2 regions of the Hymenobacter seoulensis genome follow, and region 2 is predicted to be linked to the other one. Evidence: riboswitches for the same ligand, from Rfam matches in the RefSeq annotation. Region 2 holds a riboswitch; the other holds the start of a gene.

Region 1 (5,699 bases), on a different contig from region 2:
TTGTCATCGGAGCAGGAGGAAAAAGCGAGTGCAGCAGGCAGAAGGGTAAGCAAAGCAGCTGGGCGCAGGAAGGAGTTCAGGGTTTTCATATGCATGAAAATTGGTGAATTGCCCGTCAGAACGAAGGCACTCCTGATTTTGTTGGATGACAACTAAAACTTTTCCTCGACGAATTGCACTTTTTTCTCGCTGGGGCGCTTAGTGACCTGAGTATTTGTGCTGTAAATTTGTCTTCATGCCCCAATTGCTTTCATCCCCTCATTTAGGCGTTTTACGTCGTTCTGCGCTTGTTGCTTCCTGCGTTCTTGGCTTGTCGATGACGAGCAAGGCGCAATTGGCTCCTACCGTTATTCGCCTAAGCCCCGAAGACAAGGAGCGCGGCCTGAATGGGGTGCAGAAAAACTTCTTTTTCACGACAGGATACAGCACCACGGATGCGGATTACCGCAGCGCGGGCTTCTTTGGGCAGCGTTTGCGCCCTTACCTGGCCGGCAATCAGGAGGCGTTGGATAACCTAAACCGTTACCGCCGCCAAAAATGGCTGTTTCTGGCTGAACGCCTTACGTTTGTGAGTGCCGTGGGCCTGTACAGCCAGCAGGTGTTGTCGCTGGATGAAAAGCAGCAGTACTTCAACAACACCCAGCAGGTGGCGGCTGGCGTAGCACTGGCTAGCCTATTAAGCAACATCTTTATTTCGCGCAACACCAACTCGCATTTTCAGCGGGCGGTGGAGTCGTACAACGCAGGTGCTCCGGCGGCCCGGCATGGCGCGCTGCAGCTCCGGCCTACTTCGGTGGGGCTGGCTGCTAGCCGCACCGGCAAGCCAATGCTGGCGTTGAGTTGGAGCCTGCGGTAATACCACTTGCTTTTTTTATTCCGGGCCGAGCCTAGAACGCTTCGTTTGCCAGTTGTGGCAGCGTGGTTTCTGGCTCGGTCCGGAATACTTTTTTTATCTGATGGCTACCAAGTAAGCTGGCGCAAGGGAAACCTCGCGCGTTTCTGCCTACGTTTGGCGCTCCCTTTTGCTTTGCCCGGGGCCTGGCTCACGTCCGACCCTGACGTACTTTCGTAGGAAACCTACATGGAATACCCGCTGCCGACAGCAGCTCGGCGATACGTTGCCGAGCACCTGCACGACGACCCAGCCCAACTTGCTTTGCAAGCCCGCCGCTACCCCGGCCTGCCCATTCCGGACTTGGTTCGCCAAATCCAGGCCCGCCAAAAAGCTCGCGCCAAACTCCCTACCTGGGCCGATAACCCAGACCTCGTTTTTCCGCCCACGCTATCCGTAGAGCAGGCTTCCTCTGCCCGAACTGCCGCGTTTAAAGCCTCTTTGGTGCAGGGAGAAAGGCTAGCAGACCTGACCGGTGGCTTCGGGGTTGACTCGGCATATTTTGCTGCTACCGTGTCCGAGGTGCATTATGTGGAGCGTAATGCGGCACTTACGGATGTAGTGCGCTACAACTTGGCGCAACTAGGTATTGAAAACGTGCAGTGCCACAACGAGGATGCTACGCACTTTTTGCGCAATACGCCGGACACCTTCGATTGGCTATACCTCGACCCCGCACGCCGGGACACAGCCGCCAAGAAAATATTTCGGTTGCAGGATTGTGAGCCCGACGTGCTGCGCATCATGCCGCTGCTGCTGCAAAAAAGCCAGCGCGTACTACTGAAAACTTCGCCTATGCTTGACATTGAGCTGGCCATTCAGGAGTTGCGCCACGTGCGCCGCCTGTGGGTGGTGTCAGTCGATAATGAGTGCAAGGAGGTGTTGTATGAGCTTACCGCGGAACCAGCCGTAGATCCGGAGCGCTTCACGGTGAATTTACTGCGCACAGGCAAGCAGCAGGAGTTTCGGCTGAACCGAGCGCGGGAGGCGCGAGCCATTGCGCGCTACGCCGAGCCGCAACAGTTCCTCTATGAGCCAAATGTAGCCGTATTGAAAGCCGGGGCCTTTAAAAGCATCGGAACGGCTTTTGAGTTGCTGAAACTGCACCAGCACAGTCATCTGTACACCTCCGATACCCTGCGCCCCGAGTTTCCGGGCCGCATTTTCCGAATCAAAGGGGTAGAGAAATACGATGGCCAGGCGTTGCGCACCTACCTGGGACCTGATGTACGGGCCCACGTCACGACGCGCAATTTCCCTGATACCGTAGCTGAGTTCCGGCACCGCACCGGCATTAGAGAAGGCGGCGACCTGTATCTGTTTGCTACCACCAATCTGGAAGGCAAGCTGATGGTGCTGGTCTGCGAGAAGCTGTAACCATAGCATCCAATATAACCGCCCCCGCCTGAACAGTTCTGCTCAGGCGGGGGCGGTTTGGCTATTTGGCGGGGCTAGTCCAGGGGTTGCCTTTCAAGCGGAAACGCCAGGGCAGTGCGGCATCGGCGCCAGCGTAGTCAATGCCCACGCGCGGGGACGCTACTATTTCCGCTCCGTTTACTGCCTCTCCAACGTCCTCCAGCCAGATAGTATCACCTGTCAGATCGGTGCCGTAATGGGCGGTGGTAATACCAAGTGCTTGCGTGAGCAAGCCAGGGCCGCCGGTCAGGTTGCGCTTTACGGAGGACATGTCGCGGCGCAGCAGCATTTCCGGAATTCCCTCCAGCGGCTCCAGCCCCCGAATCAGGACGGCGTCGGCCTTGCCTTCCTCGTTCGTAATAAGGTTGAACAGCGTGTAGCGCCCATAAATCAGGTAGGTATAGGCCACGCCGCCGGGCTCGTACATGATGCGGGTTCGAGCAGTGTAGCGCCCTAGGTGCGAATGGCATGCTTGGTCGTTGAGGTGAGCATACGCCTCCGTCTCGACGATGCGGCCACCCGTCAGGACGCCGTTGATACGGGTGAACAGGTGCTTGCCCAGCAGTTCTTGGGCGATGACAACCGGATCAGGACGCCGGTAAAAGGCCAGGGGAAGTTTCAAGAGCAGCGGTAGAAATAAGGTACAGTTTAACCCAGCGCGCATCGCCTGGCGGCGCCTAGGCCGGCACGCGGGGCAAACCTTCTACGCAAGCCCGGCGCTAAAGCTTCCGTACATTTTCTATCTTTGCGGCTGTAAAGGTGGCCAGACCCTAATTGTGGGGCGAGGCTGAAAAGGGAATTCGGTTTAAATCCGGAGCTGTCCCCGCAACTGTACGCTTCATGAGTTGGTGCGTCACACCAAGCCACTGTTTCTGTGAAAGCTTTCTTAGGAAGGCCCGAGAAATGGGAAGGCGACGCATCTGAAGCAAGCCAGGAGACCTGCCTTTGCATTTCCCATGTTCAGCGCCTGCGGAGGAAGGGCGGAGAATGAATACAGTAGTGGCGTTTCGGCGCCGCAGAGCACCTATCTGTTTTCGGCCTCGGCTTCGAGGAAGGGCTAGTAGCATAGCAATGCACAGTAGCCTGCCCAGAAGTTTTGAACTGAATTTTTCGATTGCGAAAATTTGGTTCGGAAGATGCATTTCAACAAGTGGCTTCTGCTGAAAAAGCAGAGTTGCCGGTTAGCGCTAAGTGCAGGCCTAGTAGCCTGCACGGTGCCCAGCGTGGCGCAATCGGTGATACCGGCTGATTCGGCGCGCATCCAGCAGTTGCCCACGGTGCGGGTGGCCGGTATCCGGCCCGAGCGGTTTGCCGTGGGCAGCCGCCGCATCACCCTCGATTCGCTAGCTCTTGCCACCTACCAAACCGGTACGCTGGCTGATGTGCTAAGCGCGCGCACGGCGCTTTACCTCCGCAACTACGGCCCCGGCCAACTGGCTTCCATCACCATGCGCGGCACCTCGGCGCGCCATACGGCGGTACTCTGGAATGGCTTCAACATCAACTTACCCTCTTTAGGCGAAGCGGACCTAGCCCTTTTTCCGGCCAGCGCCACCACCCGAGTCGATATTCAGCCTGGCCCGGCTAGTGCCACGTACGGCAGCGGCGCCATTGGGGGCACGCTACTGCTTTCAGCGCCGGTGCGCTGGGGCGCGGGCTGGCACGGAAGCGTGCAAAGCGACCTGGGCAGCTTTGGACTGCGCGCCGGCACCGTAGAGGCTGGTTTCAGCAACCAGAAGCTGGCCCTGCGTACCAACCTGCTGTATCGGGAGGCCGAGAACAACTTTCCGTACTTCACTACTGAAGCCATCGGGCGCGTCCGTCGTCGGCAGGAAAACGCGGCCTTCCGGCAGTTTAGCTTCACCCAAGACCTAGCCTTGCGGCTAGGGCAACGTGGCGAGCTGACAGCAGCCGTGTGGCTCACGGACGCCGACCGCCACATTCAGCCCGGCATCGGCACCAATAACACCCACGCCCAGGAACGCGACCAGAGCCGCCGCCTGCTGGCCGGGTATCGGCGCGTAGGCACTACGCATGAGTGGGCCGGGCGCGTGGCGTGGTTTGAAGACATCATCAATTACCGCGACGATGTGAGTGGCCTCAGCGAATCGAGGGTGCGTACAACCCAGGCACAGGTTGAACACACGTGGCGGCTGGCACCCAACGCCTCGGTGCGGGCAGGAGCCGAGGCCCAACATTTTGCAGCGCAAGTTGATGGTTATGGTACTGCCCCGCGCACTGAAAACCGCTTTTCCGGCTTCGCGCTGCTGCGCTACGACCCGCGGCCTAGAATACAACTGTCATTGAACCTGCGGCAGGCCGTGCTGCCCGGCCGCCAGCCACCGCTCACGCCCACGCTAGGTGCCGAGTGGCTGGCGCTGCAAACCACTAGCCACGCCATTAGCCTGAAGGGCAACGCCTCGCGCAGCTACCGTGCCCCTACCCTCAACGAGCGATACTGGCGCCCCGGCGGCAACCCCAACCTGCTACCTGAACAAGGGCTGGGCTACGAAGGCGGCTTGGTGCACGTGCTAACCCTAGCACCGGCGCACCTTCGGCTGCAAACCGAGCTAACTGGCTACCACCAGCTAGTAGATAACTGGGTACAATGGACGCCGGGCGTTTCGTATTGGTCGCCGCGCAACCTGCGGCAGGTGTGCGCCCAGGGTCTGGAAGCCAGCACCCAGCTGGAATGGCAGCCGAAAACTTATCATCTCACGGCCCGCGCTTCGTACGGCTTCACCAGCTCGCGCAAAACCAAAGGCACTCCTGATGATGCCGACCCAACCGGCCGGCAGCTGCCCTTTGTACCGATGCATACGGCTGCTTTCAGCACCGACCACCAGTGGCACCAGTGGCAGCTCGGCACTACCCTCACCTTCACGGGCAAGCGGTTTACTGATGCCTCGGCCACGGAGTTCATCCCTTCCTATCTGCTGATAAATGCCGCTGTGGGCCGCACGCTGGTGCTACAGCCCAACTGGAAGCTGCTCGTGCTGGCGCAGGGCTACAACCTCACCAACCAAGACTACCAGAGCTACCAGAACCGCGCCATGCCGCCCCGCTCAGGTGCCCTGAGTTTGCGGCTACTGTGGCGCTGAGGCCAGTTTGTAACAACCAGATTTTTAGCAACATCCCTAACCATTTTTCCTTATTACTTTTCGTATGACACCCTTTTCCGCCCTTTCTGCTCGCTCCCTTCACCTGCTATGGGCTCCGGCTTTGGCACTTAGCCTAGCTTCCTGCGGCTCCGATTCTGATCCGGAAGCAGTTGAGGTGCCTACTAATAGCGTGCTGATTGTAAACGAAGGCAACTTTCAGAAAGCCAATGCCGAAGTAAGCGTGTTCGGCAAAACCAGCGGCAGCCTGCTGTATAAGTCGGCCTTTAGTG
Region 2 (5,699 bases):
AGTCCCGTACCGAGTGTGGATGAGAAGGTGGGAACCTTAGAGCAAGAATTATACCTTAACTACGTTGAGCGGGTTGCTTTCTTTGCCAATGTTGCGTTAAAACGCCCCGAAAAATGCAACCTTTCCGCTAGCATACTCACTCTTACTACGTAATCGCTTTTCATTTACTTACACCGTATGTCCTTTCAGTTTCCTAAAAAAATACAGTTTTTGACACTCCTTGCGCTTCCTATCCTGCTGGGTGCCTGCCAGTCCCTGGAGCAGAAGGAAGACTCCTGCGTCACGAACGTGCTAGCGCCTGTAAGCGCGCTTTCCAGCGTAAAAACCGGCACTACCAGCACCCCGCTGGAAGTATACTACACCATCCCGATTGTGAACAGCTGCGGCCAGTTTGTAAAGCTGGAGGAAAACCGCCAGGGCAACAATATCTACCTGAGCCCGCTGGTTCGGTACGAGGGCTGCGTGTGTGCGCAAACGAAAACCGACTATAAGGGCACGTATACCTTCACGGCGGCGCAACCCGGCAAATACGTGGTCCACTTTCTCAAAGCTGATAATGCCGTGCTCACGGATACTCTCACCGTGAAGTAATTCGCGGCGCTACTCGGCCTCTATGCGGGAGGTAGTGCGGGTGTCGGGCATGCGTAGGTACACGACCAGGGAGGCGGCAGCGCAGGCCGTCACGTACCAGTAAAACCACTGCTCTACCCCGCGCTCCTTGGCCAGGAGGGCAATATACTCGGCAGTACCTCCGAAAATGGCTACCGTAAGCGCATACGGCAACCCTACTCCCAGGGCTCTGATTTCAGTCGGGAATAGCTCGGCTTTCACCACTGCATTGATGGAGGTATAGCCGCTGACTACTACCAGTGCCACCACAAGCAACCCAAACGCCGCGCCGGGCCCGGAAGCATGCTCCAGGGCCTTCAGCAGCGGCACGGTTAGCAGTGTGGCACCTACCCCGAAAAACAACAGCACCGGCCGACGCCCGATTCGGTCGGAAACGGCACCTAGTAATGGCTGCAGCAGCATCGCTACCCCTAGGGCACCAAAGGAAACCAGCGTCGCCTGCCCCTTCGTGAAGCCGGTAGTATTCACCAGAAACTTCTGGATGTAGGTAGTAAAGGTGTAGAACACAACCGTGCCGCCCAAGGTAAGCCCCACCACCGTCAGGACTTCGCGCGGGTGGCGGAGCAGCAAGGTTAGTTGGCTGGGCTTGTTTGCTTGCGCTTCGTCGGTGGTGGCGTGGCGGGTGAAGGCATCGGTTTCTTCCATGGCGCGCCGCAGATACAACGCTACTAGGGCCGCGGCCGCTCCAATACCGAAAGGCACCCGCCAACCCCAGGCGTACATTTGGTCGGAGGTTAAGGCCTGTTGCAGACCTAGCTGCACAAACAGGGCCAGCAGTTGCCCGGCAATCAGGGTGACGTATTGAAAGCTGGAAAAGAAGCCCCGGTTGCGCTGGTCGGCCATTTCGCTCAGGTAGGTAGCCGAGGTGCCGTACTCGCCGCCCACGCTCAGGCCCTGTAGCAGGCGCGCCAGCACCAGCAGCACCGGCGCCGCTACCCCAATCTGCTGGTAAGAAGGCGTGAGGGCAATGAGTAAGGAGCCGCCACACATCAGGAGCACCGAGGCCAGCAGCGCCGCCTTGCGCCCGGCGCGGTCAGCGTACACGCCCATCAGCCAACCGCCCAGCGGCCGCATCAGAAAGCCCACTGCAAAAATGGCCGCCGAGTTAAGGAGTTGCGCCGTCAGGTCGCCCTTCGGAAAGAACGCTGGCGCGAAATACAAGGCAAACGCCGAGTACACGTACCAGTCGTACCACTCCACTAGGTTGCCCACGGAACCGCTAAAAATGGAGCGGATGCGCGAGGCCATGGTGCGCGGCGCCTGAGAAACAGAATAAGCCATAGGAAGGATGCGAGGAAAGCCAGCGGCCGAAAATAGCGGAATACCAGTAAGCGCCGGCAGTGGTCCGCGCATCTGTGCCAGGTTCTGCTACCTTTGGCGAATCGTTCTTTGTCTGTTATTCCAGTCAGACGAGCGGCAGGTTGCTGGCCCTAGGCCAGCACGAAAAGGGAACCGGGTGCAACTCCCGGACAGACGCGCTACTGTAAGTACCGGCGGCCTACGGGCCGCGGCTGCTTTCCGGTTAGCCCATTGCCCGGCATGTACCCGGGTGAGAAGGGCGGAAAGCAGGGTACAAGTCAGGAGACCTGCCTGCCGCTGTTGATGAGAAGGTTCCTTCGCGACTTGAGGGCCTTGTCGGGTGCTGCTATGGAGCTCGTTGAAGTATCCCTCTACCACTACTAGGTATCTGCGGGGGTGAAAGGCACGAACGCACCTAGCACCTCGGTAAGCGCATTTTAGGCTAGCAACAGGACCCCACGGAGGCAGACCAAAGCACTAGCTGTGGTTTCACTTTTCACCTTTCCTGCTCTAATGTCAACGCTTGCCGAAAAAATCAGCCGGGCCGAAACGCGCATTTTTAAAGCCGTTTTTCCCAACACCACCAACCACTACGATACCCTGTTTGGGGGCACTACCCTGCACCTCATGGACGAAGTGGCCTTCATAACTGCTACCCGCTTTAGCCGCCTCAAAATGGTCACGGTGTCATCTGATAAAGTTGACTTTACCCACCCTATTCCTGGGGGTACCTTAGTTGAGCTGATCGGGCGCGTGGAGCACGTAGGCAACACTAGCCTTAAGGTGCGAGTAGAGCTGTTTGTGGAGCAAATGTATTCCGAGGAACGACACCGGGCTGTGTCGGGCTTATTCACGTTTGTGGCCATTGATGAGCACAAGCGTCCAGTCCGGATTCTGAGCCCCGATGTGGCTGCCGTATAGGAAACGGGCCATTACTGCTTGCCGAGATGCTACGAGGTGAGTGCTTCGAAACAAGCGTGTTACGGGTGAGTTACAGGATTATTTTTATAGGAGACTGAACCTTTATTGTCGTGTTTCACGTTTGAAATGCCGTTCCCTTGTCCTATAGTATGGCAACTGAAAAGAATTACTCACCTGAAATGAATGCCCGTTTGGAACAGTCATTTCGGGAAGCGGATGTAGCCCGCGAAGAACTAACCGACTCTATGGCAAATTCAGTGGCCGCTAACTGCGACCTACTTCACCACGGCCTTGTAAGCGCCAAAGGGTTAGAAGTTACAACCGAAATGTACCGGCATCTGCTGGGCAATCTGCTACGCCATCCCTCCGGCGAAGTCCGGACGCAGGCGCTAACGCTCTTCAACGAATCGATGGAGAAATTCTGGCCCCGTTTGCAGTCTTCCTCCGGAGGAACGCCATCCGAGGGGCACTACTAGCCCCACGCCATTTTTCACTGGTTCCGCACCCGTATATAAGCCTCGGAAAGCTCGTTGCAGCTTTTCGGGGCTTTTTGCTGCTTTAGAGCTGCGTATCTTTGCACTTCCGTTACAGTCCTTACGGTTCAAAGGCTAACTCCCTTTCACCTTTAGTATGCCTACTACCCAAGAAATTGAACTGCTGCTCCCGCCGGAGGTAGCTTTCGATGAGCTAGCCCGCTACCGGGCCTTGCTCGATGCCGCCGGCCTAGTGCCTGGCCAGGCCGATTTTGTGCATTTGCGCAAACGCTCCATTGATGCTCGGGGCCGCCAGCCGCTCGTGCGCCTACGCGCCGACATCTACCAGACCCCACCGCCGGCTGAGCTGTTTGGCCCCTGGTTTACGTATCCTGATGTCAGCCAGGCCCGTCGCTCGGTCCTTATAGTAGGTGCCGGGCCAGCCGGGCTGTTTGCGGCGTTGCGAGCTATTGAGCTGGGCATAAAGCCCATTGTGGTGGAGCGCGGCAAAGACGTACGTACCCGCCGCCGCGACCTAGCCGCCCTCAACAAAGAGCACCTGGTCAACCCTGACTCCAACTATTGTTTTGGAGAAGGCGGCGCCGGCACGTATTCCGATGGCAAGCTCTATACCCGCTCCACCAAGCGCGGCGACATCCAGCGGATTCTGCGCCTGCTGGTGCAGCACGGCGCTACCCCCGATATCCTCGTCGATGCGCATCCGCACATTGGCACCAACAAGCTGCCCTATGTGGTGGCCGCCCTGCGTGATAGTGTGCTGCAAGCTGGGGGCGAAGTGCACTTCGAAACCCGCGTGGATGACCTGATTCTGGAGCACAACCACTTACGCGGCGTGGTAACGGCTAGTGGCCAAGCGCTGGAAGCCGATGCCGTGATTCTGGCTACTGGCCACTCCGCCCGCGACATTTATGAACTGCTGCACCGCCGAGGTGTGCTGATTGAGGCCAAGCCGTTTGCCTTGGGTGTGCGCGTAGAGCACCCGCAACAGCTCATCGACCAAGCCCAGTACCGCCGCCAAGACCGGGGTGTACTGCCAGCTGCTTCGTACTCTTTGGTGCATCAAACCCAGTGGAAAAGCCAGCAGCGTGGCGTATTTTCCTTTTGCATGTGCCCCGGCGGCTTTATTGTGCCGGCAGCCACCGCTCCGGGTGAGGTGGTGGTGAATGGCATGAGCCCTAGCCGCCGCGATTCACGCTTTGCTAATTCCGGTATAGTAGCGGCCGTGGAGCTAGAGGACATGGATGTGCGCCAGTACGGGGCCTTGGCGGGCCTGCGGTTTCAGCAGCAGATTGAGCAGCGCGCCTGCCAGTTGGCCGGCAACACGCAGCTAGCACCCGCCCAGCGCCTCGGCGACTTTTTGAAAAGCAAAGTTTCGCCGGAGCTGCTGGAAACTAGCTACCAGCCCGGTCTCGTGTCGGTGCCGATGGACAAAGTGCTGGGTGCAGGACTGGCGGAGCGGCTGCGCCAAGGCTTCCAGAACTTTGGGCGTAAGATTCCGGGGTACGCCACCAACTTGGCTCAGATTGTGGGGGTAGAAAGCCGCACCTCCTCGCCCGTCCGGATTCCGCGCGACCGGGACACGCTGCAACACCCCGTGGTACGCGGCCTGTTTCCGTGCGGCGAAGGTGCTGGGTACGCTGGCGGTATTGTGTCGGCGGCTATGGATGGGGAGCGGTGCGCCGAGGCCGTTTTGGCTTCTATTAGGGCCTAGTACATGGCTGCTAGCCCGCTTTTGCTCGTATAACCTCAGCACTACGTTTTCCTTTCTCACTACAAACAGCCGACGGCCTCAGGCTGAACGCTCGCAGCATATGAAAAAGACCCTTGTTCTTGGGGCTAGTGATAACCCCTCACGCTACGCCTACCGGGCGGTGCATCAGCTTAAAAACCACGGCCACGAAGTGGTGCCCGTTGGTATTCGTAAAGGCCAGGTGGCGGGCCTTGATATCCGGACGGACCGCCCCACGGCTACCGATGTGGATACGGTAACGCTGTACGTGGGCCCGCAAAACCAGCCCGGCTGGTACGATTATATTCTGGACCTAAACCCCAAGCGTATCATTTTCAACCCCGGCACCGAAAATCCGGAGCTAGAGGAGCTGGCCCAGCAGCGCGGCATCCGCACCGAAGAAGCCTGCACCTTAGTTATGCTTTCGGTAGGCCAGTACTAGCCTTCTAAGTATCAGTAACCCTGCTCGCAGCGCCCTACTCTCTGAACCACGTTCAGGCGGTAGGGCGCGGCTTTGTTTTATTCAGGCTAGTTACGATACTAGACCCTCCTATTGATTCAACCCGGCACAAATATTGTTCAATTCAAGAAATCAGATTTTTGCTGCCTTTTTACTTATCCTTTTT

What was found. Region 2 has a riboswitch for cobalamin ahead of ACYVHC_RS00965 (acyl-CoA thioesterase). Riboswitches for the same ligand answer to the same signal wherever they lie in the genome.
Region 1: another riboswitch for cobalamin. It lies ahead of ACYVHC_RS11130 (TonB-dependent receptor); the one in region 2 lies ahead of ACYVHC_RS00965 (acyl-CoA thioesterase).

The regions. Positions count from the first base shown of each region.
Region 1 is NZ_BAAGWD010000002.1:776,670-782,368, reverse strand. Features, by position in the region: gene ACYVHC_RS11150 (DUF4397 domain-containing protein) at 1-89, opposite strand, end outside; gene ACYVHC_RS11145 (hypothetical protein) at 317-856, shown strand; gene ACYVHC_RS11140 (THUMP-like domain-containing protein) at 1,082-2,269, shown strand; gene ACYVHC_RS11135 (DNA-3-methyladenine glycosylase) at 2,331-2,930, opposite strand; cobalamin riboswitch at 3,049-3,269, shown strand; gene ACYVHC_RS11130 (TonB-dependent receptor) at 3,445-5,409, shown strand; gene ACYVHC_RS11125 (YncE family protein) at 5,474-5,699, shown strand, end outside.
Region 2 is NZ_BAAGWD010000001.1:213,433-219,131, reverse strand. Features, by position in the region: gene ACYVHC_RS00975 (hypothetical protein) at 211-591, shown strand; gene ACYVHC_RS00970 (MFS transporter) at 601-1,911, opposite strand; cobalamin riboswitch at 2,032-2,238, shown strand; gene ACYVHC_RS00965 (acyl-CoA thioesterase) at 2,443-2,850, shown strand; gene ACYVHC_RS00960 (hypothetical protein) at 3,000-3,326, shown strand; gene ACYVHC_RS00955 (NAD(P)/FAD-dependent oxidoreductase) at 3,481-5,055, shown strand; gene ACYVHC_RS00950 (CoA-binding protein) at 5,156-5,515, shown strand.